Regions from separate parts of the Aquitalea pelogenes genome, predicted to be linked through region 3. Evidence: predicted binding sites of a transcription regulator. Region 3 holds the regulator's gene; each other region holds the start of a gene.
The links. Region 3 encodes FNR, which switches genes on or off when oxygen is low (the NO sensors DNR and NnrR bind a similar motif). Its sites were predicted from a motif close to TTGATNNNNATCAA; they were not measured.
Positions count from the first base shown of each region.

Region 1 (9,863 bases), on a different contig from region 3:
CCGCTCGGCCAGGGTCTGGCCCGCTTCCCAACGGCAGAAGCTGTCGCTGTCGTTGGCCATCAGAAAGGCAAGCTGATCGTCACGCCAGTCGTATTCCAGCTTCACCGGGGCGGAAAAACCGCGCAGCAGGGACGGCACCGGCTCTTCCGGCACATTGATGAAAACAAAGGTTTGCTCGTCCTGTTTGACATCCAGCACGCGCGTTCCGGGACGTGCCTCATCCTCACCTTCCAGCTGGAGCGGCAGATCCTGGCCATTCGCTCCCACCAGGCCCAGGGCCAGCGGGATATGCAGGGCTTGCGGTGCAGGCTGGCCAGCCACAATGCGGCAGGACTGCTTGACCGTAAGGGCATAGCGCTGCGCGGCGGCATCATAAGCGCTGCTGACTTGCAGCAGCGGGGTTCCGGCCTGGCTGTACCACAAGGCAAACTGCTCCAGATCCACCCCGTTGGCGTCGGCCATGGCTGCACGGAAGTCGTCGCAGGTCACTGCCTGGCCATCGTGGCGCTTGAAGTACAGATCCATGCCCTTGCGGAAGCCTTCTTCGCCCAGCAGGGTGTGATACATGCGGACGACTTCTGCCCCTTTTTCATACACCGTCATGGTGTAGAAATTGTTCATCTCAATATAGGAGTCAGGGCGAATCGGGTGCGCGGTCGGGCCAGCATCTTCCGGGAATTGCAAGGCACGCAGGCTTTTGACATCGTCAATGCGCTTGACGGCACGGCTGCCCAGATCGGAACTGAACTCCTGATCGCGGAATACGGTGAGCCCTTCCTTGAGCGAGAGCTGGAACCAGTCGCGGCAGGTCACGCGGTTGCCGGTCCAGTTATGGAAATACTCGTGCGCGATGATGGCTTCCACGCGCTGGAATTCGGCATCGGTACGGGTGTCCTTGCGCGCCAGCACGGCCGATGTATTGAAAATATTGAGGCCCTTGTTTTCCATGGCGCCCATATTGAAGTCGCTGACCGCCACGATCATGTAGATGTCCAGGTCGTATTCCAGCCCGAAACGCTGCTCATCCCATTTCATCGCCCGCTTGACGGCACCCATGCCGAAGGCAACCTTGTCCTGATCGGCAGGTTCGGTCCAGATTTCCAGCGTCACTTCCCGGCCACGCACGGTGGTGAACTTGTCACGCGCAGCCACCAGCTTGCCCGCCACCAGTGCAAACAGGTAGGAAGGCTTGCGGTAGGGGTCCACCCACTTCACCCAGTGACGCTTTTTGTCCAGCATGCCCTCGCCCACCTTGTTGCCATTGGACAGCAGCACCGGATATTTCTGCTTGTCGGCCACAATGGTGGTGGTGAACTTGGCCATCACGTCCGGACGGTCCATGTAGAAGGTGATCTTGCGGAAACCTTCCGGCTCGCACTGGGTAAACAGATTGCCATTGGACGCATACAGGCCCATCAGGCTGGTATTGGAGGCAGGGTCGAGTTCGGTTTCCAGCTCCAGGATGAAGCTGTCGGGTACGCCGGGAATCAGCAAGCCTTCTGCGTTCAACTGGTAGGCATCCGCAGACAGGCGCTCACCATCAAGCGTGACCGATCGCAAGGTGGCCGTTCCGTCCAGCCACAGATCGGCTGGCGCAGCAGATTGCTGGTTACGCTTGATCACCAGTCGCGAATGGACTCGCGTTTGCGCTTCCTCTATATCGAACTTCAAATCCACCCTGTCCACCAGATAGGCCGGGACGGCATAGTCTTTCAGATAGTTCACTTGAGGCTGCTGCGCCATGTTCTTCTCTCTAATTTTCAGGTCGTTGCCGGTTGGTGCCGGTCTGAGTCATGAACCGGGCAGGATCGCCACCCAGATTCGCTTTACTGTTTGAACCATCATGTCCGTCGCGCCATGGCACTCAGCCCTGTGGCCACGGACCAGTCTTTTCCTGCAGTTGCAAACGGCAGGTCATCTGCGGCTGGGCTTGCAGACATACTTCACGCACCAGAAGTTCATCGCGCCGGAACAGATGCAGGGTGATGCTCTCCCCCACACGATAACGGCTCAGCATCTTGTCCAGGTCGCTTGCCTTCAGCCCATCCACCGCCAGCAGGATATCCCCGCCGGCAAGTCCAGCCTCTTGCGCTGCGCCGCCATCGTAAACATGGGTCAGGCGCAAACCTGCCGGGTCCGCTTGTGTCTTCACACCCAGGCTGGCCTTGGGTTTTCGCTGCGGTGCCGGCAGGCCGATGCCACCGGCATCGCCGGCATGATCCGCGTAGTCCCAGTTCATGTCTACCCCCTGGGACAATAACAGCTGCGGCAGGGGCAGATCAGTGGTGGAGCGCAGCGCCTGATCGAAGAAGTCTTGCAAGGAGAAACCAGCCACCTGCTGGGCGATTTCTTCCCATTCCTGCTCGGCCAGTCCCTTGCCATCAGCCAGCCATTTTGTCCACAAGGCACGCATGATGTCGTCCAGCGTCGTCACCCCCTGGCTGCGTTCACGCAGGGTCAGGTCCAGTGCCAGGGCAGCCAGCGCGCCCTTGGTGTAATAGCTGACAATGCTGTTCGGACTGTTTTCGTCTTGCCGGTAGTATTTGATCCAGGCATCAAAGCTGGACTCCTCCAGCGTTTGCTTCAACCGGCCTGCACCGCGCTGTACACCGCTGATGGTCTGGGCCAGCAGGCCAAGATAGCGCTTGCTGTCGATCAGACCGCAACGCAACAGGGTCAAATCATCATAGTAGGAAGTGATGCCCTCGAACGCCCACAGCAAACGGGTATAGCCTTCACTGCGCAAGTCATAGGGGCTGAAGGCAGCCGGCTTGATACGCTTCACATTCCAGCTGTGGAAATACTCATGACTGATCAGACCCAACAGTTTCAGATAACCGTCGGAGATTTCGGTCTGGTCGAAGGCTGGCAAATCATCACGATTGGCCACCAGCGCCGTGGATGCCCGGTGCTCCAGCCCGCCGTAGATGTCCTTGCCCACATAAAGCATGAATACATAACGCTCGAACGGTGCTGGCGTGCCGAACAGGCGGATCTGGTATTCGCAGATTTTCTTGGTATCACGTGCCAGGCGCTTCAAGTCGCCACGGAATCGTCCTGACACCACAAACTGATGCGGCACACCGCAAGCCTTGAAGCTCACCGTATGGAAATCGCCCAACTCCACCGGATGGTCCAGCAATTCGTCGTAATTGGCGGCACGGTACAGCCCGAAGCCGCTTTTCTTCACCTTAACCGCGGGCAAGGCAGTCGCCACCTTCCAGTCCGCATGGGCCTTGCCCTTGGCAGGCCGGATTTCCACCTCGCATGCCTCATGCTCACGGCCGGCAACGGACAGGAACACACTGCTGGCATTGAAGAAACCGCGTGAGTCGTCCAGATAAGCGCCACGCACCGACAGGTCATAGGCATACACTAGGTAGACCAGTGTCAGGCTGCTGCTTACCGGGTCCGCCTGCCAGCTGTGTTTGTCCAGCTTGCGCAGCCCAACACTTTTACCAGCGCTACTGGCTTGAATACTGACAATATGGCGGGAAAACTCTCGGATCAGATAACTACCCGGAATCCAGGCAGGCAAGGAAAACACCTGTCCGCCGCTGGCCGGCTTGTCAAGCTGCAGCGTAATTTCGAAACAATGGGTTTCCGGCGAGCACGGACGAATGGAGTAACGGACGGCTTTGGTCATGATCTGCCCAGGAAAGGATAGAAAACGGCAGATTCTAGCACCCGCATCGCAACAGGGGGGCTGCCGATCACGATTTGACTTAAGTCAAGGGCTTGGACAGGCATGACAATATAATCCCCAGTAAGCGGCATCAGGTTAATAGCTTGCTGCCAGCTCGCTTGAAATCAAGAAAATGGTGGACGTAAAAATCCCGCAGGCATACTAATCAACTGGCCCGTCATGGGCATTTGCTTTAGAATCCCTGCTGAATAAATGGGGAAAAAGTGTGTGTCTGACCACGCTTTGCCAGGTTTCTGGCAGAACATTGTCAACACGGGTCAAACACTTTGCTAGTCTGAAATTGCTCAGGCTCCTCAGCGGCTTTTCCTGCTCATTTCAGTTTGGGGCAGCGGGCAGGAAATCAAGTCGCCACGGTTTGTCACGTTCTAAGTTAGCAACCTTGGAGAAAACCCTAAATGGAAACGCAATCCACTTATAACTATAAGGTGGTGCGCCAGTTTGCCATCATGACCGTAGTATGGGGCATTGTAGGCATGCTGGTGGGCGTCATCATTGCGGCCCAATTGGTGTGGCCGGAGCTCAATTTTGGGCCCTGGTTCCACTTTGGCCGCTTGCGCCCGCTGCACACCAACGCCGTGATTTTTGCCTTTGGCGGCAGCGGCCTGTTTGCCACCTCTTACTACGTCGTGCAGCGCACCTGTAACGTACGACTCATTTCGGACAAGTTGGCCGCCTTCACCTTCTGGATGTGGCAGCTGATCATTGTCCTCGCTGCCATCACCCTGCCGCTGGGTATCACCTTCGGCAAGGAATACGCCGAACTGGAATGGCCGATCAAGCTGATGATCGCCGTGACCTGGGTGGTATATGCCATCGTGTTCTTCGGCACCATCGCCATCCGCAAGGTTAAACACATCTATGTAGCCAACTGGTTCTACGGTGCGTTCATCCTGGCAGTTGCCCTGCTGCACATCGTCAACAGCGCCTTTGTACCGGTTTCCCTGACCAAGTCCTACTCCGTGTACGCCGGTGCCGTGGATGCCATGGTGCAATGGTGGTATGGCCACAATGCCGTGGGCTTCTTCCTGACCGCCGCCTTCCTGGGCATGATGTACTACTTCGTGCCGAAGCAAGCTGGTCGTCCGGTTTACTCCTATCGCCTGTCGGTGGTTCACTTCTGGGCCCTGATCTTCACCTATATGTGGGCTGGTCCTCACCACCTGCACTACACTGCCCTGCCTGACTGGACCCAGTCGCTGGGTATGGTGTTCTCGCTGGTGCTGCTGGCTCCGAGCTGGGGTGGCATGATCAACGGCATCATGACCCTGTCCGGCGCATGGCACAAACTGCGTACCGACCCGGTTCTGAAGTTCCTGGTGGTTTCCCTGTCCTTCTACGGTATGTCCACCTTCGAAGGCCCGATGATGTCCATCAAGTCCGTGAATGCCCTGTCGCACTACACTGACTGGACCATCGGTCACGTGCACTCCGGTGCTCTGGGCTGGGTTGGCTTCATCACCATCGGTTCCATGTACTACCTGCTGCCGCGCCTGTTCGGCCGTGAGTCCATGCACAGCACCAAGCTGATCGAAGCTCACTTCTGGCTGGCTACTGTTGGTGTGGTTCTGTACATCGCCGCACTGTGGATCTCCGGTGTGACCCAGGGCCTGATGTGGCGTGCCCTGAATGCCGACGGCACCCTGACTTATGCCTTTGTGGAAGCCGTGAAAGCAACCTACCCCTACCACTTCGTGCGTTTCCTGGGTGGTACGCTGTACCTGACCGGTATGCTGCTGATGGCTTACAACACCTTCCGCACCGTTGCCAGTGGCAAGGCTGTTGACGCCAAGATCCCGGCTGTCAACGCATCGGCTCACGCTTAAGCGGATAAAGGTAGAAGAACATGGAAAAGATCCAGAAACTGATTGAAGAGCACGTGGGTTACCTCATCGTGTTCACCCTGATCGTGATCAGCTTTGCCGGCCTGGTGGAAATCCTGCCGCTGGCATTCCAGAAGTCCACCACGCAGCCTGTTGCCGGCGTCAAGCCCTATACCGCGCTGCAACTGGCTGGTCGCGACATTTACATCCGTGAAGGCTGCTACAACTGCCACTCCCAGATGATTCGTCCGTTCCGCGCCGAAACCGAGCGTTATGGTCACTACTCCGTTGCGGGTGAGTCGGTTTACGACCATCCCTTCCAGTGGGGTTCCAAGCGTACCGGTCCGGACCTGGCCCGTGTAGGCGGTCGTTATTCCGACGAATGGCACCGTGTCCACCTGACCAATCCGCGTGACGTGGTTCCGGAATCCAACATGCCTGCTTTCCCGTGGCTGTCGAAGAACCTGGCCGATGCCGAAATCATGCCGAAGAAAATGGAAGCCCTGCGCGCTGTAGGTGTTCCCTATACCGACAAGGATATCGCCGAAGCCAAGGCTCAGGTGGAAGGCAAGTCGGAAATGGATGCCCTGATTGCATATCTGCAGGGCTTGGGTCTCGCACTGAAGAATGTTCGCTAAGTCATGGACTGGGTAACGATTGGGCGTTCTGCCTTCACCGTGATGTGCTTCACCTTCTTTATTCTGGTGTTGTTCATCGCCTATAGCAGACGCTCAAAGAACCGGTACGATGAAGCGGCCAATGTGCCCTTTCTCGACGACGACAAGGTGCAGGAGGCCGACAACCATGAGTCGGCTTCTAACGGAGCAAAACAATGAGTGATTTCGTAAGCGATTTCTGGGGCATCTGGATCACGGCCATCGTGGTTGCAGGTTTTGTTGGGCTGTCCCTGCTGTTGTTCACCCAATCCAAGACTACGGTCAAGAAGGGTGAGCAGGTTGAAACCATGGGTCACGTATGGGATGGCGACCTCGAAGAATACAACCACCCGCTGCCGCGCTGGTGGATGCTGATGTTCTACATCACGCTGATCTTCGGTGCCTGCTATCTGGTGCTCTACCCTGGCCTTGGCAAGTGGCAAGGTATCCGTGGCTGGACTTCCGTAGGTCAGTACAAGGAAGAACGTGCCCAGGCGGAAGCCAAGTACCAGCCGCTGTATGACAAGTACCTGAAGGAAGACCTGAAGCAGGTTGCTGCCGATCCCAAGGCACAGGAAATGGGCAAGCGCCTGTTCCAGACCTACTGCGTACAGTGCCACGGCTCTGACGCACGCGGTGCCAAGGGCTTCCCGAACCTGACCGACAACGACTGGCTGTGGGGTGGCGATCCGAAAACCATCGAAACCACCATTCAGGGTGGTCGTCATGGTCAGATGCCGGCCTGGGGTTCGGTACTGGGCGAAGAGAAGGTCAAGGACGTTGCCAACTACGTGATGTCGCTGTCCGGCAAGAAGCATGATGCCGAACGTGCAACACGCGGCAAGGAAACCTTCACCACCATCTGCGCGGCCTGCCACGGTCCGGACGGCAAGGGTAACCAGCAACTGGGTGCACCGAACCTGACTGACAACATCTGGCTGTATGGCGGTACTGAAAAGACCATCATCGAGACCATCACTAATGGTCGCAACAACCAGATGCCGGCCTGGAAGGACTTCCTGGGCGACGGCAAGGTTCACCTGCTGGCAGCCTACGTGTGGGGCTTGTCCAATAACGCCAAGGCGCAGTAAGCCTTAGCCAACATACTGCCCGCGCAAGCGGGCAGTATGCTTTACATCAAACACTATACTGATTCATATAATATAATTACTTGCAAGATGCTTGTGCAAAGTCCATCACCCAGGTGTACTTTGCGAAATCCTCTTCAGGAAAACACCATGTCTGATTCGTTAAAAGATATCCCGGTCAAAGTAGAACACACCCCCCCCTCTCCCAAACCCGGTTCCGAAACCGTGTCCTTGTACGAGGCACAGAAGAAGATCTACCCGCGCAGCGTCAAGGGCATCTTCAATAACTGGCGTATTCTGTTTGTCCTGGGTACTCAGCTGGTTTTCCTCGGCTTGCCCTGGCTGACCTGGAACGGCCGGCAAGCGGTGTTTTTCGACATGGTCAACCGCAAGTTCTTCATTTTCGGGCTGACCATCTGGCCGCAGGACTTTGTCTATCTGGCGGCACTGCTGATGAGCTGTGCATTTGGCCTGTTTGTATGGACCACCATTGCCGGCCGCCTGTGGTGTGGTTATTCCTGTCCGCAAACGGTCTACACCGAAGTCATGCTGTGGATCGAACAGCTGGTGGAAGGCGACCGCAACAAGCGCATCAAGCTGGACAAGGAGCCGATGAGCTTGCGCAAGGCGCGGCTGAAACTGACCAAGCACGGCCTGATGATCGTGTTCTGTCTGTGGACCGGTTTCTCGCTGGTCGGCTATTTCACGCCGATCCGCGATCTGGTCAAGGCGATGCCGACTTTTGACTACGGCCCGTGGGAAAGCTTCTGGATTTTCTTCTACGCCGGTTTTACCTACCTGCTGGCTGGCTTCATGCGCGAACAGGTATGCAAATACATGTGCCCGTATGCCCGCTTCCAGAGCGTGATGTTTGATGCCGACACCCTGATCATTTCTTACGATGAAGCACGTGGCGAACCGCGCGGCGCACGCAAGAAAGGCGTGGACTTCAAGGAACAGGGCCTGGGTTCCTGCGTCAACTGTGGCATCTGTGTACAGGTTTGCCCGGTAGGCATTGATATCCGTAACGGCCTGCAATACGAATGCATCGGCTGTGCCGCCTGTATCGACGCCTGTGATGAAGTGATGGACAAGGTGGGCTATCCGCGTGGGCTGATCCGCTACACCACGGAAAATGCGCTGGAAGGCAAGTATCCGGAAAGCGAAATCATCAAGCATCTGCGCCGCCCGCGGGTGATCATGTATACCGTGGTGCTGCTGATTGTACTGGGTGCCGCACTGGGTTCGCTGGCGATGCGCAAGCCGTTCAAGGTGGACATCCTGCGTGATCGCGCCTCGCTGGTGAAGGAAACCGACGCAGGCATGCTGGAAAATGCCTACACCATCAAGATCATCAACACCACAGAACGCGATCAGGAGTTTAAAATCTCGGTGGACGGCATGCCTGATCTGAAACTGGAAACAGACAGCAAGCAGATCAAGGTCAAGGCAACCGAAACCGAAAGCTTTGGCGTGCGCGTTCAAGCCGACCCGCAAGTAGCCACCAAGGGCAGTCACGAGATCCACTTCAAGGTGGAAACCGTCAGCACCCCGGTACTGCATGTGGAAGAAAAATCCAGCTTCATCGGAGAGTAAGTCATGCAACTGGACACCCCCGTATCCCGCCCCTGGTATAAAGAACCCTGGGTGTGGTTTCTGATCAGCTTTCCGCTCGCCGCAGTCATCGTGGGCAGCTGCTACATCACCACCGCGCTGAAGACCGATGATGGCCTGGTGACGGACGACTATTACAACAAGGGCAAGGCCATCAATATGGAATTGCGCCGCAACACCGCAGCTGCAGCGCTGGGCATTACCGCCCAGGTCATGCTCAGCAGCGATGGTCATACCGTCACGGTCAACACCACCAGCAAGCAGCCTTTGCCGGACACGCTGAGCCTGAAGCTGGTACATCCGGCACAGGACGACTATGACGTGACGGCCGACCTGCGCAAGCTGGCGGCCAATCAGTACAGCGGCAACTTCAACAAGGAACTGGTGAAGGCCAACCACTGGTATGTGCAGCTGGAAGACAAAGGCAACCAGTGGCGCGTGCAGGGTGAATGGAAGCCGGAACAAGGCCCGGTGATCATGCTGGGTCAACCCAAGCTGGAGGCTGTGGACTGATGCACCTGCACCTGCGTAGCACTGCCCTTCTTGCACTGGCACTCGGCCTGACAGGCTGCGCCAGCCAGGCGTATCAGCCGCAGTACCTGAACGGCAAGGTGGCGCTGGCCACTGCAGCCAACCTGCCACTGGCCACCACGCTGGTACGGGTTCGCCTGCTGGATGATGGCAAACAGGCTGACGCACCGGCCCGTTTGCTGGCCGAACAGACTCTGGAAAAACCCAAGGCCTTCCCGGTGAGCTACTCGCTGTGCTACGACAAGCAGGCCATTCAGGCCAGCGGCAGCTACAGCGTGCAGGCCCAGGTGTATGTGGATGGTGAACTGCGCCTGCAGAACACCAGCCGTATCAATGCCTTCGGCACGGAAGCGGCCGTAATTCCGGTCGAGCTGATCAAGTAAGACAGTCCACCGTAAACACAAAAAAATGGCTGCCCGATGGCAGCCATTTTCATTGCAACAAGCCT
Region 1 covers NZ_JAYSDA010000008.1:79,039-88,901, reverse strand. Annotated here, with positions in the region: gene pepN (aminopeptidase N) at 1-1,743, opposite strand, end outside; gene ACE3SE_RS08720 (M61 family metallopeptidase) at 1,865-3,646, opposite strand; gene ccoN (cytochrome-c oxidase, cbb3-type subunit I) at 4,102-5,529, shown strand; gene ccoO (cytochrome-c oxidase, cbb3-type subunit II) at 5,550-6,164, shown strand; gene ACE3SE_RS08705 (cbb3-type cytochrome oxidase subunit 3) at 6,168-6,362, shown strand; gene ccoP (cytochrome-c oxidase, cbb3-type subunit III) at 6,359-7,273, shown strand; gene ccoG (cytochrome c oxidase accessory protein CcoG) at 7,421-8,866, shown strand; gene ACE3SE_RS08690 (FixH family protein) at 8,870-9,397, shown strand; gene ACE3SE_RS08685 (YbaY family lipoprotein) at 9,397-9,798, shown strand; gene ACE3SE_RS08680 (tryptophanase) at 9,863-9,863, opposite strand, start outside.
Region 1: ACE3SE_RS08720 (M61 family metallopeptidase) is a predicted target of FNR. The motif match lies at 3,721-3,734, and genes of this name have one in related genera.

Region 2 (9,863 bases), on a different contig from region 3:
ACATCGGCCCGAAAACCCGCTACATCGGCCCGGACGTGCCGCAGGAAGAGCTGATCTGGCAAGACCCGGTACCGGCAGGCCGCCGCGACTATGATGTCGATGCCGTCAAGGCCAGGATTGCCGCCAGTGGCCTGAGCGTGGCCGAGCTGGTCAGCACCGCCTGGGATAGCGCCCGCACCTTCCGTGGTTCGGACAAGCGCGGTGGTGCCAATGGTGCACGCATCCGTCTGGCTCCGCAAAAGGATTGGGAAGGCAATGAACCAGCCCGCCTGGCCAAGGTACTGACTGTACTGGAAGGTATTGCAAGCGAGTTTTCCATCAGCATTGCAGATGTGATCGTGCTGGGTGGCAATGTCGGTATCGAGCAGGCCGCACGTGCGGCAGGCCATGCCCTGACGCTGCCGTTTGCACCGGGTCGTGGCGATGCCACTGCCGAGCAGACCGATGCCGAATCGTTTGCCGTACTGGAACCGCTGGCAGATGGCTTCCGTAACTGGCAAAAGCAGGATTACATTGTCAGCGCCGAAGAACTGCTGCTGGACCGCGCTCAGCTGATGCGTCTGACTGCCAATGAAATGACCGTTCTGATTGGTGGCCTGCGCGTTCTGGATACCAACCATGCCGGCAGCAAGCACGGCGTATTCACCGATAAACCGGGCCAGTTGACCAATGACTTCTTTGTCAACCTGACGGACATGGCTTACACCTGGAAGCCGGCTGGGCAGAATCTGTACGAAATTCGCGAGCGTCGCAGCGGTGCGCTGAAATGGACGGCAACGCGGGTTGATCTGGTGTTTGGCTCCAATTCGATTCTGCGTGCCTATGCCGAGGTGTACGCCCAGGATGACAATCAGGAAAAATTCATCAAGGACTTTGCTGCCGCCTGGACCAAGGTAATGAACGCGGATCGTTTTGATCTGAGCTAATCAGCCTCACGACAGGCAGGACTTGCCTGCTTGCCCACAGCGGTATCGCCATCACCGGCGGTACCGCTTTTTCATTTGCTGCTGCGCACTATTGCTTGCAAGGCCATGCCTGCGCTCACCCTGGCGATAACAGCAGCAGCCTATCCAGGACAGGTTGTAATTTAAAATAGCAATTGAAATTTAGATATTATAAATTTTACTTGCGAATAATTATCATTAAAATACAAATACCAACTACCACAGGAGAGTGTCATGCCCCAAGACAAACACAACTACCGCAAACCTGCCGCCAGATGGCACCAGATTCGTGTGATTGCCGGATTACTGATTGTTTGCAGTGGCTGGGGCTGGATGATCGAGTCTGCGCTGCATGAACAAGAGAAAGTGGCCGGCTCGTTTACCCAGCAGCAGACGGGTTAGCCGTAATGCTTTATTGTCTTGCCAGCCTCAGCAGCATTATTATTTCTTATTAGTAAATAATATAATGAAGAAATAGCCATTTTTTTAACATGGAAATCGCTTTAAGCTGTTCACATGGCAATTAGCACAGGCATGACAATCATGAGCACCCGACAAGCAGCACTGTTCATTTCACATGGCGCCCCTACCCTGCCGCTGGAAGACAGCCCCACACGCCACTTTCTGACCCGGCTGGGTGAAACGCTCCCGCGCCCCCGAGCCATTGTGGTGGTTTCCGCGCACTGGGAAACCCATATTCCCACCGTCAACCTGGCCGCCAAGCCTGAGACCATGTATGACTTCGGTGGCTTCCCTGCGGCACTGTATACATTGCGCTATCCGGCAAGTACCGACCTCGGCTTGGCCGCAGATGTGGTAGACCGTCTGCGCAACGCCGGTCTCAAAGTGGGCACCACCGACCAGCGCGCACTGGACCATGGCATGTGGACACCGCTGATGCTGATGTACCCGGCAGCAGATATCCCGCTGGTGATGGTGTCCCTGCCGCATAACGCAAGCGGGGAGACCTATTTCCAGATGGGGCGTGCGCTACGGGACCTGCGCGATGACAATGTACTTATCATCGGTTCTGGCAGCTATACCCACAATCTGTGGCAACTGAGCCGCGATGGCAGTGCGCCACAAGCCTGGGCCGAAGCTTTTGCCAAATGGATGGACCAGGCATTGCTGGAAAACCGTCAGCAGGACATTCTCAACTGGAAACAGAAGGCCCCGCTGGCAAGGGAAAACCACCCTACCGACGAACACTTCAATCCTCTGCTGGTGATGATGGGTGCCGCCTCTGACAATACCGCACCGGTAAAACTGCACGACGACTGGCGCATGGGCTCACTGTCCATGGCGTGCTGGCAATTTGACTGAGCAGGCAGCAGGCCCCTGACCATGGGGCCTGTACCGTAAACCGGCTGTCACAGGGTTTTCAGCTTGCCACGGAAGTCAGCCAGGCACTGATAGCCTTTTGCTTCCATCAGCATGGCCAGCTCCTGCAGGATGCGGGCAAAAGCCCCCTCCCCCTCCTCATAAAGGCAGGTACCAATCTGCACCGCAGTCGCGCCGGCCAGGATATGCATGAACGCCTCCCGGCCACTGCTGATGCCACCGCAGCCCACCACATGCTTGCCCGGCAAGCGCCGGACAAACTCGCGCACATTGGCCAGTGCCGTCGGTAATACATAAGCCCCGCCCAGCCCGCCCAGCCCATCCTTGGGCTTGATCACCACGCACTCATGCTCCGGGTCAATCACTAGTCCATTACCAATCGAATTGATGCAGGTGACAAAGCGCAAACGCGGAAAGGTATTGAGTACCGTAGCCATCTGGTCAAAATGTACCGGGTCGAAATAGGGCGGCAATTTGACTCCGAACACACCGGGATAGACATCGCTCATGGCCTGCAAGCTTGCCAGACAGGCCGCCGGATCGTAGCCCAGCTGTGGCTTGCCAGGAAGGTTGGGACAGGACAGATTGACTTCCGGGATACAGGGGAGGCCCTGCTCGGCCAGGCTGGCCAGCATCTGCAGATTGTCTTGCAGGCTCATGCCAGACAAGGACAGGAACAGGGGTTTTCCCGCTTGATGCGGGTAGCCACGCGCATAGTCCAGATAGTAGTCAAACCCGGCATTGGGCAAGCCCATCGAGTTGATACTGCCCAGCGGCGTTGCGCAGTAGCGCGGTTCCGGATTGCCGTCTCTAGGCTGCAAGGTACAGCTCTTGGTGATGACGGCACCGGCAGCCGAATGACGGACTTGCTCCAGTTCTTCCACCGAGCGGCACATTACACCGGAAGCATTGTACAGAGGGTTGGTCATGGTCAGACCAAGCCAGGAAACAGAAAGGTCTAGCTGCATGATCGCTCGCCTCACCATCAAAATGCGCAGTCTGAGCGCCGCCGGCAAAGCGGGTACTGCGCCACGTCAAGCGCAATGAAAAACGGCCGTCAGGCGGCCGTTTTCTGACAAGACAGGGCGCATCAGCGCAAGGCGTGCACCCCTTGGTAGAAGACAAAAGCGATGACCCAGGCCAGCAACACCGACCAGACCACCGACAACGCAGTGAATGCGCGGCTTTTCGATTCACGACGAATGGCCGCTACCGTGGACAGGCAAGGCACATAAATCAGGGTGAAGATCAGAAAACTCATGGCCGAAGCCCAATCCAGATGGTGCAGCAAAGCTGCGCCAAGGCCGGCTTCCGGCACGCCGTAAATGACTGCCAGACCGCCGAGCAGAATTTCCTTGGCCACAAAGCCCACCAGCAGGGCAACGGCCAGTTCGTGGCGGATGCCAATCGGGTCGAGTACCGGAGCCATCACACTGCCCAACATATCCGCCAGTGTCTTGTCATGACCCGCCGGGATATGGGACACCAGCCATACCAGCACCACCCCCATCAGGATGAAGCTGGAGGCCAGCTCAAGAAAGGCGCGCACTTCACCCGTCGCCCGGATCAGCATATGACGCAGGCCGGGCAGGCGGTAAGGCGGCAGCTCCAGCAAAAATGCTTCATTGCCGCGATAACGATGCTTGAACACCCAGGCAGTGAAAATGGCGACGGCAAAACTCAGCAGGTACAGCAGCAGCAGCACCCAGGGCGCCTGCTGTGGCCGGAACAGGATGCCGGAAAAGAACACCACCACCTGCAAGCGGGCCGAACACAGGGAAAAAGGAATGATCAACATGGTGAGCAAGCGCTGTTTGCGTTCGCGCATCACCCGCGTCCCCAGAATGGCGGGGACATTGCAGCCAAAGCCCATCAGTTGCATCACGAAGCCGCGTCCATCCAGCCCCAGCCGTGCCATGAAGGCATCAGTCAGATAAGCCGCCCGTGCCAGATAGCCGCTATCTTCCACCATGGCCATCAGGATGAAAAACACGAACAGAATGGGCGCAAAGGTCAGAACGGTGGATACCCCCTGCCAGATACCATCCAGCAGCAGGCTTTGCACAATGGCCGGCAATGGTGCAAGCCAGTGCCCCAGCGCAGCTTCCTTGAACCAATCCAGCCCGGAGCCAACCAGGTCCTGCAGCGGAGTGCCAATCTGGTAGGTCAGGTTGAACAACAAGGCCATGAAACCGAAAAACAGCGGCAAACCCAGCCATGGATGCATCAGCCAGGCATCAACCTTTTCGGTCTGGCCCACCGGCAACACCGGCGGCAAGCTCCATACTCCCTGCAAGCGCGCATGCGCCAGTGCAATGGCCTCTTGTGTTTCCGGTACCTTGTCCAGCTGGGCATGCACGGCGGGCTCTGTGCCAGAGGCCTGCCTGTTCAGCATGTCCATCAGTCGCGGCCAGCCTTCCATGCGCTTGGCGGAAACTAGCGCCACCGGAACACCCAGCTTGTGCTGCAAGGCATCAACATCCAGTTTGATCCCCATCAGCCTGGCCTCATCCGCCATGTTCAATACCACCACAGCGGGCAAACCACTGGCCAGTATCTGCATCGCCAGCGGTAGCTGACGGTCCAGCTGCGCGGCATTCAGCACCAGCACCACGGCATCGAATGCCGTACTCATCAGCACATCACGAACCACGGCTTCGTCGTCGGTATAACCGGTCAGGTCGTTGACGCCGGGCAAATCCACCAGCTCCACCATGCTGCCACCCAGCAACACACGCGCACTGGTCAGGTCCACCGTCAGTCCCGGCCAGTTACCTACCCGCTGTGACATGCCGGTGAGACGATTGAACAAGGTCGACTTGCCGGTATTGGGCAGACCAATCAGGGCAAAACGCTTCATTCTGCCACCTTGACCTGAATGAAACGTGCCAGGCTGCGCCGCAGCAAGAACCGCGTGCAGCCTACTTCCAATACCAGAGGCCCGCCGAACGGTGCGCGGCGCGACAAACTGAACCGACTGCCCGGAATCAAGCCGAATGCGGCAACACGGCGAAATGCCTCATCAGACAGTTCAAGACTGTCCACCACCCCTTTACACCCCAGCGGAAACTTGTCGAGTGACACCATGTGCAGCCCAATAACGCGAATAATTTGCATTATTGTACGCAATAATCCCTCCATCCTGTAAGGCTTTGCACGGCAGGATGATGCCAACCCTTGAGCCATATCAATCGGCTCAGGCCGGGTAACAGACGGCGCAGGTAAATCCGGTCGCAAATGTGGCCCTGATGCGGCATAGCGTTTAGAATCTGGCTCATCTCCAATTTCCGTAACGGACCCCCGACCATGAGCATCAAATCCGACAAGTGGATCCGCCGTATGGCGCAGGATCACAACATGATCGAGCCGTTTGAGTACAACCAGATCAAGAACGTCAATGGCGAGAAGGTGATTTCCTTCGGCACCTCCAGCTATGGCTACGATATTCGCTGTGCCGATGAATTCAAGGTTTTCACCAATATCAACAGCACCATTGTCGACCCGAAGAACTTCGACCCCGATTCTTTTGTTGAAGTCTCTGGCAAAGGCTATTGCATCATTCCGCCCAATAGCTTTGCGCTGGCACGCACGGTAGAGTACTTCCGCATTCCGCGTTCGGTGTTGACGGTTTGCCTGGGAAAATCGACTTATGCGCGCTGTGGCATCATCGTTAACGTCACCCCTTTCGAACCGGAATGGGAAGGCTATGTCACGCTGGAGTTTTCCAATACCACCCCGTTGCCAGCCAAAATCTATGCCAATGAAGGCGTGGCGCAGGTGCTGTTTTTCGAGTCCGACGAAGTGTGTGATGTGTCCTATGCCGACCGTGCAGGCAAATACATGGGCCAGGTTGGCGTTACCCTGCCACGCCCCTGAATACACATGGCCAGCCCGGCCAGCAGCAAAGACAAGGACAGCGATCGTTGTCCTTTTTTGTTTGATGTGTAATCAAAAGCCGCTCGCATTATTGCCACCTTGTTCTAGGATGAACTGTACGAAATAGTTTTCCATGCAAGTCAATCAGCCTTTCTTACAGTTTCTTCTTGGGGTGTCGCGGTTCCCCCTTGCCGTAACGCCCCTTTTTTTGTGCTGACGAAATTACATTTGCATATTGATTGAAAAATAAAATTTCATTGGATTTTAAATGACAATGCAGATGACACTTTGAAAACCGCTATCAGGCCAAAACAGAACAGGGCCAGCACATGCTGACCCCGATCCGTACCCGCACCCCACAAACCCGCCGCAGACTAAATCACTTCACTGGCTTTCTGACAGGGATCTGCCATCAAGACCCTGGCAGCTTCAGCCAGGGCGTCCAGATCCTCATCCAGATGTTCCTGCAAGTCCATCAAGGCCGCCCGTAGCACCACGGCCGCCAGCTCCGACTGTTTACCACTGACACTGAACACATGCGACAGTACCCGCAATTCACGACAGCTGTTCAGATCCAGTGGAATTTCCAGCGTACGCACTGCATCGACATGAATGACTTCATCAGCCACCATTCCCTTGCTGCGACAGCTTTCCAGCTCGCCCAGCAAGTCCTTCAGAGCCAGTCCCATCACACTCTCCTTTCAGCTTCCATTTAACGTTAGCTCCGGATAGAACACCGACCAAGAACAGGCAACCAACATATTGACTTGAAACAAGATATTCACGTTTCCGGACCAGGCGGATAGCGCTGAAAATCATCATGCACAATGCAAAAATGGCTGCCCTATCACCATAGGACAGCCATTCTCAAATACCAGCGACAACATTGAGGACAGCAACAAAACCATGTGTCGCATCCCAGCCCTCATCACCTCAAGCACGCGATTGAAGCAAGGGACCAAGAAATCAGCCTTCTTCGGCATCTCCATCTACATAAAACCAGTGGCCATCTTCCTTGCGGAAGCGGCTGATTTCATGCAGTCGTTGCGCCCGGCCATTTACTTTGTAGCGTGCAACAAACTCAACCACCCCTGCCTCATCATCCTTGCCACCGGCCTGGGTACTGAGTACATCCAGAGACATCCATTTGACAAAGCGTTCTTCGCGCGACAAATCCAGATCAGCCGGACGTGTGGAGGCGTGCCAGCTGGCCAGGAGATAGTCCGCATTGTTCATGGTGTACGCAGCATAACGCGAGCGCATCAGGCTTTCGGCGTCGGGAGCAGATTCTCCACCATTGATATAACGGCCGCAGCAGTCCTGAAAGGAAGCAGGCAGCCCGCAAGGACAGCCTGTGGATTGTTTTTTCTTGCTCATTGTTTCAATTAGCCCAGGGCGGGCAATCCGTAGAGTTTCAACAGAAAATTGGTAAAAACAGGTTGTGGCGGCTTTGGCTGCATTTTGGGCCAGCGCCGTAGCCACTCCCGCAGACGCATTTCCATCCGAGACTGCGACTCTTCCTGAGAAAGCTGACCGGCATCACGCTGAACGGCCAGATAGCGGTACATGGCAAAACAGTTGTCATCAACCTGATTGGCGCCCACCAGCCGCAAGCGATAGGCATTGAGCTGGTCGGCAGCGGCAACACGAGTCATGCCGCCATTTTTGACCTTGTCCGCCAAACGATTGGCCTCTTTCAACAGCAAATCCACCTTGCTATCCGCCGGACTGGTGGTCACGGGAGGACGAGCGGGATGAATGCCACCGTTTTGTGGTGCAGCAGGCTGTTGCAACAAGCTGCATGCGCTGAGTGACAAGGACAGCACCGCGAGTTGCAGTGAGGTCTTATGGATGAAAATCATGGCGGTAGTGTAGCGGATGTCAGGCAATCTTGGACAAAATCCACCATCACACAGTTCGGCAAGCAGCGAAAATGACAAAACCGACTGGCTGGGAATGCACAGTCGGTTTTGCCCGGTGGGCCTGAACAACAATCAGCTTCAGGCCAGATGCTCAAACAGCGGCGTCGACAGATAGCGCTCGCCAAACGAAGGAATCACCACCACGATCAACTTGCCTGCATTCTCAGGGCGCTTGGCCAGTTCAATGGCAGACCACACCGCCGCACCAGAAGAAATACCGACCAGCACACCTTCTTGCGTGGCAACGGCACGCGCCGTCGCAAATGCATCGTCGTTTTTAACGCGAATGATTTCATCATATACGCCGGTACTCAGGATAGGCGGTACGAAGCCGGCACCAATACCCTGGATGGGGTGCGGTCCCTTCGGACCACCAGACAGCACCGGCGAAGCATCCGGTTCTACCGCCACAATTTGCACCCCAGGTTTGCGGGATTTCAGCACCTCGCCAACCCCGGTAATGGTGCCACCGGTACCCACACCGGCAACAAAAATGTCCACCTGGCCATCGGTATCGCGCCAGATTTCCTCTGCCGTGGTGTTGCGATGCACTTCAGGGTTGGCTGCATTTTCGAACTGCTGCGGCATGAACCAGGTGTCCGGGTTTTCTTCCACCAGCTGGCGCGCCTTGGCAATTGCACCACCCATGCCATCCGGGCCCGGAGTCAGAATCAGTTCTGCGCCATATGCCTTCAGCAATTGCCGACGTTCGCGGCTCATGGTTTCCGGCATGGTAATCACCAGCTTGTAGCCACGTGCGGCACAAACCATCGCCAGACCGATGCCGGTATTGCCAGATGTTGGCTCCACGATGGTGGTATGCGGCCCGATCTTGCCTTCTTTTTCGGCAGCATCGATCATGGCAACGGCAATACGGTCTTTCACACTGTGCGCCGGGTTGAAAAACTCCAGCTTGGCCACCACGGTGGCAACGCACCCTTCGGTCACACGGTTCAGCTTGACCAGCGGTGTATTGCCGATCAGATCGGTTACGGTATTGGCGATACGCATTGTCTTATTCTCCCGGGCAACAATAAATCGGAATTTAATATCCCATATAATATATGAGCCTGCCTGAAAACCTAATAGTGTTTGCTTCTATTGAATGAACCAACAAATCCGGGTCCTACCATGCCTATCCAGGAAAACCTGATACCCCTGCACGGCTGGCGCCGCAAGCTTTACATCATCATCTTCGAGGCCGATACCCGGGCTGGCCGCATGTTTGACCTGGGGCTGATCGTACTCATCCTGCTGTCCCTGCTCACCGTGGTGCTGGAAAGTGTGGCCAGTATCCGCCAAAGCTGGGGAACACAACTGAAGTGGCTGGACTGGTTGTTCACCATCGTGTTTACCGCCGAATATCTGCTCCGGCTGGTATGTGTACACAAGCCACTGCGTTATGCGCGCAGCTTTTTCGGTGTGGTGGACCTGCTCTCCATCCTGCCGCTCTACCTGGGCCTGTTCATTCCGGAGAGCCGTTTTTTGGCCGACGTCCGGGTTTTGCGCCTGCTGCGCATGTTCCGCATTCTCAAACTCACGCGCTACATGGGTGAGGCGCGCGAGCTCAAACGCGCCATGCTGGCCAGCCGCCGCAAGATTCTGGTATTCCTGATGAGTGTCATCGCCCTGGTCATCATCCTGGGCACGCTGATGTACGTTATAGAAGGAGAAGCCAACGGCTTTACCAGCATCCCCATCGGGATTTACTGGGCAATTGTCACCCTCACCACCGTCGGTTTTGGCGACATCACCCCCAAAACCCCACTGGGACAGGCAT
Region 2 covers NZ_JAYSDA010000020.1:64,845-74,707, forward strand. Annotated here, with positions in the region: gene katG (catalase/peroxidase HPI) at 1-926, shown strand, start outside; gene ACE3SE_RS15250 (hypothetical protein) at 1,179-1,346, shown strand; gene ACE3SE_RS15255 (DODA-type extradiol aromatic ring-opening family dioxygenase) at 1,488-2,267, shown strand; gene ACE3SE_RS15260 (dihydroorotate oxidase) at 2,315-3,253, opposite strand; gene feoB (ferrous iron transport protein B) at 3,376-5,145, opposite strand; gene ACE3SE_RS15270 (FeoA family protein) at 5,142-5,402, opposite strand; gene dcd (dCTP deaminase) at 5,592-6,161, shown strand; gene ACE3SE_RS15280 (hypothetical protein) at 6,536-6,850, opposite strand; gene ACE3SE_RS15285 (YchJ family protein) at 7,128-7,538, opposite strand; gene ACE3SE_RS15290 (hypothetical protein) at 7,547-8,101, opposite strand; gene cysK (cysteine synthase A) at 8,162-9,094, opposite strand; gene ACE3SE_RS15300 (ion transporter) at 9,215-9,863, shown strand, end outside.
Region 2: ACE3SE_RS15270 (FeoA family protein) is a predicted target of FNR. The motif match lies at 5,463-5,476, and genes of this name have one in related genera.

Region 3 (9,863 bases):
GGCGGATCAGCTCGTCCGCCACGTCTTTATCAATCCCGCTGCGCGTGCCGGCGTTATACAGCAAGCCATGTTCATGCAGGGCCAGGGTGTAGCTGCGCTTGCAGTCCGGGCCGGCGGCCAGTGCCAGCAGCGGCAGGCAGCACAAGGCAGCAAGATACAAGCGCGTAAGCAACTGGGGCATGGTGGTTCTCCTGTTCAATGATAAGAGCATAGCAGATGGCTAGCGTGGCTCCGGCTCATGTGATGAAGTACTTGGTGATGAAAATTTGCAGACATATAATTAGTGAGCTAATCAAATTCAGGATGCCTCATGCCACAGTCTCATCAAGAACTTGCCGAATTGCTGGGTGCCGTCCCCAAGGCGTGGCGCGCCTTGCTGGACCAGCGACTGCGTCCCTATGGTTTTTCCCAGGCTACCTGGCAGGTATTGCTCAAACTGGGCCGTGCCGGTGAGCCCTTGCTGCAAAACGAACTCGCCGCCCGGGTGGGCATAGAACCGGCCTCGCTCGTGCGGCTGCTGGATGTATTGCAGGCCGATGGCTGGATCACCCGCCAGCAGGATGAACAGGACCGGCGTGCCAAACGGGTATTGCTGACTGCCAAGGCCAGCCAGGTTTCCGGCGAGCTGCTGCAAGTGGCCGATGCGCTGAAAGCCGAACTGCTGGGCGGGCTGGATGAGGCCGAGCTGCAAACCTGCATCAAGGTGCTGGCACAAATCCGCCATGCTGCCGAACAGGCACAGGAGCCGGGCGCTTGAGCCAGCGTGTGCTGGTGACCGTGGCGGTGATGGCGGCCACGGTGATGCAGGTACTGGACACCACCATCGTCAACGTGGCACTGCCACAAATGCAGGGCGAACTGGGGGCAACATCAGACCAGATCAGCTGGGTGCTGACCAGCTATCTGGTGGCCAGCGCCATCTGCATGCCGCTGACCGGTTATCTGACTGACAAACTGGGGCGGCGACGCTATCTCTTGCTGTCCATCAGCGGCTTCGTGCTGGCCTCCATGCTGTGCGGCGTGGCGCTGAATCTGGGCCAGCTGGTGGTGTTCCGTCTGTTGCAAGGTGTGTTCGGCGCTGCGCTGGTGCCCTTGTCGCAGGCCATCATGGTGGACAACTACCCGCGCGAACAGCGTGGCAAGGCCATGGCCATCTGGGGCATGGGGGTGATGGTGGGGCCGATTGCCGGGCCCACGCTGGGCGGCTGGCTGACCGATATGTTCGATTGGCGCTGGACCTTCTTCATCAACCTGCCGGTCGGGCTGTTGTCCTTGCTGCTGGCGCGCCAGGTGCCGGATACGCCCAAGCGCGAGCGCGACATCGACTGGCTGGGCCTGTTGCTGATTTCGCTGGCCATTGGTGGCATCCAGTATGTGCTGGACCGGGGGAATGGCGACGACTGGTTTTCCAGTACCGGCATCGTGGTGGCCAGCGTGCTGGCGGTGCTGGGCGCGGTGGGTTTCATCTGGCGCGGCTTGTCCGGCAGCGCCCATCCCTTGTTCGATCTGCACATGTTCCAGGACCGCAATTTCGTGGCCGCCAGTATTGTCATTGCCGCGCTGGGCCTGTCCATGTACGGGGCCATGGTGATTCAGCCCATCATGCTGGAAGGGCTGTTTCACTACCCCACGCTGGATACCGGCCTGATCATGGCACCGCGCGGCATTGCCAGCCTGGTGAGCATGATGATTGTGGGCAAGCTGATTGGCCGGGTGGATTCGCGTTACCTGATTGGCAGTGGCTTGCTGATTGGTGCCTGCGGCACCTGGGTGTGTACCCATTACAACCTGGATACCAGTCCATTCTGGTTTGCCTGGCCGGTGCTGTTGCAGGGCTTTGGGCTGGGCATGATTTATGTGCCGTTGTCGGCCATGGCCATGTCCACTTTGCCTGCACGGCTGTCGGCCGAGGCCGCCGGTCTGTTCAGCCTGTTGCGCACCATGGGCTCCTCGGTGGGGATTGCCATTGTCAGTACCGCCTATTCGCGCGGCGAGCAGTCAGCCTGGAATGCCTTGAGTGGTTTTTTCAGCGCCGACAATCCCTGGTTGCAGGACTATCTGGCGCGCATGGGCAAGACGGTGGTGGATGGCACAAGCGCCACCCAGCTGGCGGCAGAGTTGCAGCGCCAGGCGCTGATGGTGTCGATTGTCGATGTGTACTGGCTGATTACCTACAGCTTTCTGGCCATGCTGCCCTTGCTGTTGTTGCTCCGGCCGCGCAAGGCCGCCGCGGATGCGCCTGCGGTGGAAGTGGTGATGCACGAATAGCCGCCAGCGAGCGGCAAATAAAAAAACGGCAACCCGCGGGTTGCCGTTTTTGCTGCCTGCACCGAGGCAATGATTACTTGTTCAGGTGCGGCGCGATGGTCGCCAGCAGCTGGGCCAGCACCTTGGGGTTGGCGGCCACGATGTCGCCCGATTCCATCCATTCCTGTTCGCCGCTCAGGTCGGTGACGATGCCACCGGCTTCCTGCACGATCAGGCTGCCCGCAGCGATGTCCCACGGTTTCAGGTTCATTTCCCAGAAACCGTCCACGCGGCCACAGGCCACATTGCACAGGTCGAGCGAGGCAGCGCCTTCGCGACGTACGCCGGCAGTCTTGCCCAGCACATCTTTGAGCATGCCCAGGTACTGGTCGATATAGCTTTGGTCGGATACCGGGAAACCGGTGGCGATCACGCATTCATTCATCATGAAGCGCTTGGAAACACGGATGCGGCGGTCGTTGAGGAAAGCGCCAACGCCACGCGAGGCGGTAAACAGATCGTTACGGCTAGGGTCGTACACCACGGCCTGCTGCACCTGGCCCTTGTGCGCCAGTGCAATGGAGATGGCGTATTGCTGATGGCCATGCAGGAAGTTGGTGGTGCCGTCGATGGGGTCGATGATCCACTCGTATTCGGAGGAGCCCACGCCTTTGGCGCCGGACTCTTCTGCTAGAATGGCGTGCTTGGGATACGCCTCGAGAATCATGTCCACGATGGCCTGTTCGGCAGCGCGGTCCACGTCGGTCACAAAGTCATTGTGCTTTTTCTTCTCTACACGAATGGTATCGAGGTTAAGCGACGCACGCTGGATTACACTGCCAGCACGGCGGGCGGCTTTAACCGCGATATTGAGCATCGGATGCATTGACGGCCTCTAGAACGGATAGCAGATGTCAGCCAACATGGCTCGACATCTGACAGTAACAATCTGGGTTAAGGAACAAAAAAAGCCGGCGCGAGCGCGCGGGCTTTTTGATATGCCCGCCATTTTAATGTGAAACTGCTGATGAATAAACCCCAAGTACCTGATTTTCTGAAAAACATTCGCATCGTGTTGGCTCGGCCCAACCATCCGGGCAATATCGGTTCGGCCGCACGGGCGATGAAAACCATGGGGCTGACCCGCCTGTATCTGGTTGAACCCAAAGTGTTTCCCAGCGATGAAGCCAATGCCCTGGCCTCCGGTGCCGTGGATGTGCTGGAGAGCGCCACCGTGGTGGCGAGCCTCAGTGAGGCGCTCAGCGACGTCACCGTGGCCTGCGCGCTTACCAGCCGCCGCCGCGAGCTGACCACGCCACTGTCCACTCCGCGCGAAACCACGCCCGAACTGGTGGCCCGTGCGCGCGATGGCGAACAGGTGGCGCTGGTGTTCGGCAATGAAACCTTCGGCCTGTCGATTGAAGAAGTGGAGCAGTGCAACCGGCTGGTTACCATTCCGGGCAACCCGGATTACTTCTCGCTCAACCTGGCCATGGCGGTGCAGGTGATGACTTACGAGCTGTTCAGCCATACCGGCGTTGACGTGGAATACCTGCGTCCGGAAAGCGAAACCGCCAGCCTGGGCGAGGTGGAAGGCTTCTGCCAGCATCTGGACCAGACCATGGATGCCATCGGCTACTACCGCCGCCGTAACAGCGAGCGACTGATGCGCCGCATGCGCGCGCTGTTCAACCGTTCCGGCATGCTGCGCGACGAGGTGGACATCCTGCGTGGCCTGATGAAGCAGATCCAGCGCGTGGCAGACGGCCATGAGCACGGCGGCGAATCCTGATCGCGGTTTTTATCTGCCTTACACGCAGCCTGCGCTGCGTGATCTGGCTTTCCTGCTGACCGCACCTGCCCCCTGGGATAGCGGCTGCAATCTTTCGCCACAACGCCTGCTGGGCCCGGATGGCCCGGCCTTGCTGGCCGCGCTGGAGCAAGACCCGGCACCGCTCTATGCCTGGCTGGCCGACCAGCCCTGTCGCCGTCTGGGCCACTATGCCGAGCGCTTGCTGGCTTTCTGGTTTCACCTCGCGCCCCATATCGAGCTGGTGGCCGCCAATCTGCCGCTACGGGACGCCAGCGGCCGCACCATTGGCGAGTTTGATTTCCTGATCCGGCTGGATGGCGAACCACTGCACGTGGAAACCGCCAGCAAATTCTATCTGCAACTGGGGGAGGGGCCGGACAGTCTGGTAGGCCCCAGTCTGCGCGATGCCTGGCTGCTGAAGGCAGGCAAATTGCAGGCGCAGTTGCAGCTGTCCCGCCACCCCCTGGCCCGGCGCGTGTTGCCGCCAGACTTTGTGGCCTGCGCCAGTCAGGCCCGGCTGGCCGGCTGGTTTTTCTATTCCCGACCGTCCCGTCCCATGCCGCCACTGGCTGCGGATCAGCTGCAAGGCTGGTTCAGCCCGCTATTGCACCCCTGGCCCAGTAGCAGCCCGGCATCACGCTGGATGTGGTTGCCACGCTTGAGCTGGCTGGCTCCGGCCCGTGTGGCCGAAGCCGAAGTGCGTGAACAGCACAGCCTGCGCCAGGAATTGCATCAGGCCGTGGTGCCGCAACTGGTGGCAGAGTTGCTGCCGCTGGGCGATGGCTACTGGGAGGAGGTGGCGCGCGGTTTCGTGGTGCCGCCAGGCTGGCCCGAAGCAACGCGCCTGCAGGCATTGATGGCCACGCTGCCAGGGAGTCCCGCCGCATGAAGCGCTTGCTGTTGTTGTATGCCAGCCAGACCGGCCGCACCTTGCAGCTGGTTGACGCCGTGCGCGCCAGCGTAGCGCAGCTGACGGATGACCTGCAGTTCAACTGCCTGCCCGCCGAGCAGGCCACACTGGATGATTTGCTGACATCAGACGGCATCGTGCTGGCAACGCCGGAGAATTTTGGCTATATGGCGGGCAAGATGAAAGATTTCTTTGACCGCACCTTCTACCCCGCACAGGGCCGCACCGAGGGGCTGGCTTGCCTCTTGCTGGTGTCAGCCGGTAACGATGGCATGGGGGCCGTGCACGCCATGCGGCGCATCATCGCCGGCTATGGCTGGCACGAAGTGCTGCCCGCCGTGGTGGTACGCGGCGAGCCGGACGCCGCGCAGCTGGCTGAAGTGGCGGAACGGGCCGAGCAACTGGTGGCCGGCATGCTGATCGGGCGCTGGTAATACCTTGCCCGGAAGAGTTAGTGCTTGCGGAGAATGGCGCGCCTGCCCTGATGGGCGGAAGATGCAAAAAGGGCGGTAAGGCGCATTGCGCCCACCGCCCGGATGGCTGTTACCGTGCCTGTCGGCTTATACGCCGTTGGCGTGGGTACAACCGGAGATCAGGTCCTTGAGTGCATCGGCCTTGATCAGCTGGATGTGCTTGTGGTCCACGCTCAGCCAGCCTTGCTGCTGGAACTTGGACAGCGTACGGCTGACGGTTTCCAGTTTCAGGCCGAGGAAGCTGCCGATTTCCTCGCGGCTCATGCGCAGGATGAAATCGTTGGCGGCAAAGCCGCGGGTGGACAGACGCTGTGACAGGTTCAGCAGGAAGGCAGCCAGACGTTCTTCTGCCTTCATGTTGCCCAGGAGCAGCATGACGTTCTGGTCACGCACGATTTCGCGGCTCATCAGCCGGAAAAAGTGGTGTTGCAGGCTGGGAATGTCGCGCCCCAGGCTTTCCATGCGGTTGAAGGGCAGTTCGCAGACTTCGCTGTCTTCCAGGGCAATGGCGTCGCAGCCATGCACATTGGACGAGATGCCATCCAGGCCCATGAGTTCGCCGGACATCAGAAAGCCGGTGACTTGTTCACGACCGTCCTGGCTTGCCACGCTGGTCTTGAAGAAACCGGTGCGCACGGCAAACAGCGACTTGAAGGCTTCGCCACTGCGGAACAGGTATTCACCGCGCTTGAGGCGGCGGCTCTGACGGATAACTGCATCCAGCTGCGTCATTTCGTCGCGGTTCAGCCCGATGGGCAGGCAGAGTTCGCGCAGACTGCAGTTGGAGCAGGACACCTTCAGTGCGTGCAGAGTGTGTTGGTGTTGGTCTGACATCGCGTGTTTTGTACAACCCTGTAAAGAAGCTTGACCCTTGTCAAAGCGGAATTCGCACGTTTTCCGCAAATTTACCAGTCCACCTGACGTTTGACTATCAATACCCGACGACATGCACACCACCCATCCGTTTTCGCCTACCCACTGTGAGTTCGACCGAGCATTGATCGAACGTCTTGATGGTTCCGGCCCAAGATACACTTCTTACCCGACCGCAGACCGGTTTACCCCGGCGTTTGGCGAGAAGGACTATAAAAGCTGGCTGATGCAGCGCCACCTGGGCATGCATCAGAACGCAATATCATTGTACGTTCATATACCGTTCTGTAATACGGTATGTTACTACTGCGGCTGCAACAAGATCATTACCAAGGACAAGAGCCGTGCCGACCGCTACCTCGATTACCTGGAAAAGGAAATCAAGCTGGTTGCCGCCTCGCTTGGCTGCCGGGAAAAGCTGATCCAGCTGCACTTTGGCGGCGGTACGCCAACCTTCCTGTCCGACGAGCAGCTGGACCGCCTGATGACCATGTTGCGTGCCCACTTCGAATTTTTGCCGGAGGGAGAATATTCCATCGAGATCGACCCGCGCAAGGTGGGTCGTGAAACCGTGCATCATCTGGCGCGACTGGGCTTCAACCGCATGAGCGTGGGCATTCAGGACTTCGACCCGCAGGTGCAAGCCGCGGTGAACCGGGTGCAAAGCGAGGAAGAAACGCTGGAGGTGATCGAGGCTGCGCGCGAAGCCGGCTTCAAGTCGGTCAGTGTGGACCTGATCTACGGCCTGCCGCTGCAAACCCGCGAGTCGCTCAAACGCACGCTGGACAAGGTGATTGCCATCAGTCCGGACCGCCTGGCGCTGTACAACTATGCCCATTTGCCCACCGTTTTCATGCCGCAACGGCGCATCAACGAGGCGGACCTGCCAGCCGCCAGCACCAAGCTGGACATCCTGCAGGACGCGGTAAAGAGCCTGGCGGATGCAGGCTATGTATTCATTGGCATGGACCACTTTGCCAAGCCGGAAGATGACCTGGCCATTGCCTTGCGCCAGGCCCGCCTGCAGCGCAATTTCCAGGGCTATTCCACTCATGCCGACTGCGACATGATCGGCCTTGGCGTGTCGTCCATCGGCAAGGTTGGCCCCTGTTACAGCCAGAACGAGAAGGACCTGGACAGCTATTACGCCGCGCTGGACGAAGGCCGGCTGCCGGTAATGCGCGGTATGGTGCTGGATCAGGACGACATCCTGCGTCGCGGCATCATCCAGGCGCTGATGTGCCGCTTCTCCTTGTCGGTGGAAGCCATCGAGCAGGTGCACGGCATCAATTTCGCCGAGTATTTTTCTGCCGAGCTGCCAGCCATCCGCGAGTACCACAAGCTGGGCCTGCTGACCTTTGACGGCGATTTCCTGATGGTGGAGCCCAAAGGGCGTTTCCTGATCCGCAATATCGCCATGCTGTTCGACCGCCATTTGCGTGAACGGGAAACCAAGGCACGTTATTCCAAGACCATCTGATGGTTTTGTTCAGACTGTTTAAAGGGTTATCCCCTAAAAAAGCAGTAAAAAAAGCCCGCAGGTAGCGGGCTTTTTCATTGAAAAAGTGATGGTTTTTTACAACACATCCGGTGCGGTTTTGTCGGCCGACTGCGGTCTGGGGCTGCGATGCAGGCGAATGATGGCCTCGCCGGTGGGGCTGGCAATCACATCGCGCAGCGTGTAACTGTCCAGTGTGCTGAAAAATGCCTGCATGCCCACATCCAGCACGGCCTTGAGCTGGCAGTCCTGACGCAGCGCGCAAGGCGGTTCGGCGCAGTCAATCAGCGGCACATTGCCTTCCAGCGTGCGGATGATGCCGCCCAGGCGGTAATGCTCGGGCGGCTGGGCCAGCGCCAGCCCGCCACCCTTGCCACGGCTGTTGTTCAGCCAGCCTTGCACCCCCATGAAATGCACCACTTTCACCAGGTGATTGCGCGACACCTCGAAGCGTTCGGCAATTTCGCTGATGGTGACCGGTTGCTCCCGGTCGCGGTGCGTCAGGTACATCAGCACGCGCAGGCCAAGGTCGGTAAAGCGGTTCAGTTGCATGGCAGTAAAGTGGGCTGGGAAAGTGCCGCGCAGGATACTCCGCAGCGCGGCAGCTCACAATGCGCAGCGACAAACAAAGCCAATTCAGCCGGTGGTCATGGCATTGGAGCCAAACACTTCCATGTGGATGCGCGTGGCTTCTACCCCGGCCTCGCGCAGCTGGCGGTGCTGTTGCTGCATGAAGCCTACCGGGCCGCACAAATAATAGTCGGCATCCGGCAGCAGGGCATGGGCACGGATGGCATCGGCATCGATACGGCCTTGCTGATGGAAGTCCACACCAAGGGTATCGTTTGCGGCCGGGGTTTCATAAAACACGCGCTGCTGCAGCTGCGCATGCTGCTGCGCCAGTGTGCCGACTTCCTGTTTCATGGCGTGAACCGCCCCGTGACGTGCGGCGTGCAAATAGCGGATGGGCCGCGACTGATCACTGGCCAGCAAGTGCTGCAGCATGGACAGCAGCGGAGTCTGGCCCACCCCGGCACTGATCAGCACCACCGGGGTGTCCCGCTCCTGATGCAGCACGAAATCACCAAATGGTGGTGATACCTGCAGGATGTCCCCTTCGGCCAGTTCGGTATGCAAGATGCCGGACACCTTGCCGGCGGGAGCCTCATCGCGGGCGTCTTCCCGCTTCACCGAAATACGCAGCCAGTCCTTGCCGGGTGCATCGGACAGGCTGTACTGGCGCGGCTGGCTCAGGCCCCATTCCGGAATGAAACGCTGCACCGAAATGTATTGACCGGGCTGGAAGGCAGGCAAGCTGCCACCATCCGCGGCTTGCAGATAAAACGAGGTGATTTCCTCGCTTTCTACCTGCTTCTTCACCACGCGGAACGGCCGCCAGCCGCTCCAGCCACCGGGCTGGATGGCGGCACGCTGGTACAGGCTGTTTTCCAGCTGGATCAGCAGGTCTGCCAGTTGCTGATAGGCGGCCGCCCAGGCCTCCAGCAGGCTGTCCGGTGCGGCTTCTTCTCCCAGCACCTCGCGGATGGAAGCCAGCAGATGCTTGCCCACAATCGGGTAGTGTTCGGCACGGATGCCCAGGCTGGCGTGTTTGTGTGCCACCCGTTCCAGTACCGGCAGCAGTACTTCGGGCGCATCAATGTGCTCGGCATAGGCCGCCACAGCCATGGCCAGTGCTTGCTGTTGCTGGCCGGCATGCTGGTGCCCCTGGTTGAAGATGTTTTTCAGCTCCGGGTTGTGCTGGAACATGCGTTGGTAAAAATGGCTGGTCAGCAGCACGCCATGCTGTTTCAGGATGGGGGCGGTGGCTTTGACTTGCTGGCGAATGGTGGCACTGAGCATGGATCTTCCTTTAGATGTGTGTGAAATACATTTTTTAAAAGACAGGTGTTCGGCACGGACAGCGCGTAGCATAACATTAAAATGTAAATAAAATACACTTTATAAAAAGAACGCAAATTCAAGCTGCTGCACGCGACAAAACCCATTGGCATAGGTATTTGATTTTGCAGTGCAAGAACAATGCCCCTA
Region 3 covers NZ_JAYSDA010000019.1:73,441-83,303, forward strand. Annotated here, with positions in the region: gene ACE3SE_RS14885 (substrate-binding periplasmic protein) at 1-181, opposite strand, end outside; gene ACE3SE_RS14890 (MarR family winged helix-turn-helix transcriptional regulator) at 311-757, shown strand; gene ACE3SE_RS14895 (DHA2 family efflux MFS transporter permease subunit) at 754-2,268, shown strand; gene ACE3SE_RS14900 (inositol monophosphatase family protein) at 2,342-3,133, opposite strand; gene ACE3SE_RS14905 (RNA methyltransferase) at 3,275-4,039, shown strand; gene ACE3SE_RS14910 (DUF1853 family protein) at 4,017-4,949, shown strand; gene ACE3SE_RS14915 (flavodoxin family protein) at 4,946-5,404, shown strand; gene fnr (fumarate/nitrate reduction transcriptional regulator Fnr) at 5,531-6,277, opposite strand; gene hemN (oxygen-independent coproporphyrinogen III oxidase) at 6,390-7,796, shown strand; gene ACE3SE_RS14930 (RrF2 family transcriptional regulator) at 7,893-8,366, opposite strand; gene hmpA (NO-inducible flavohemoprotein) at 8,451-9,674, opposite strand.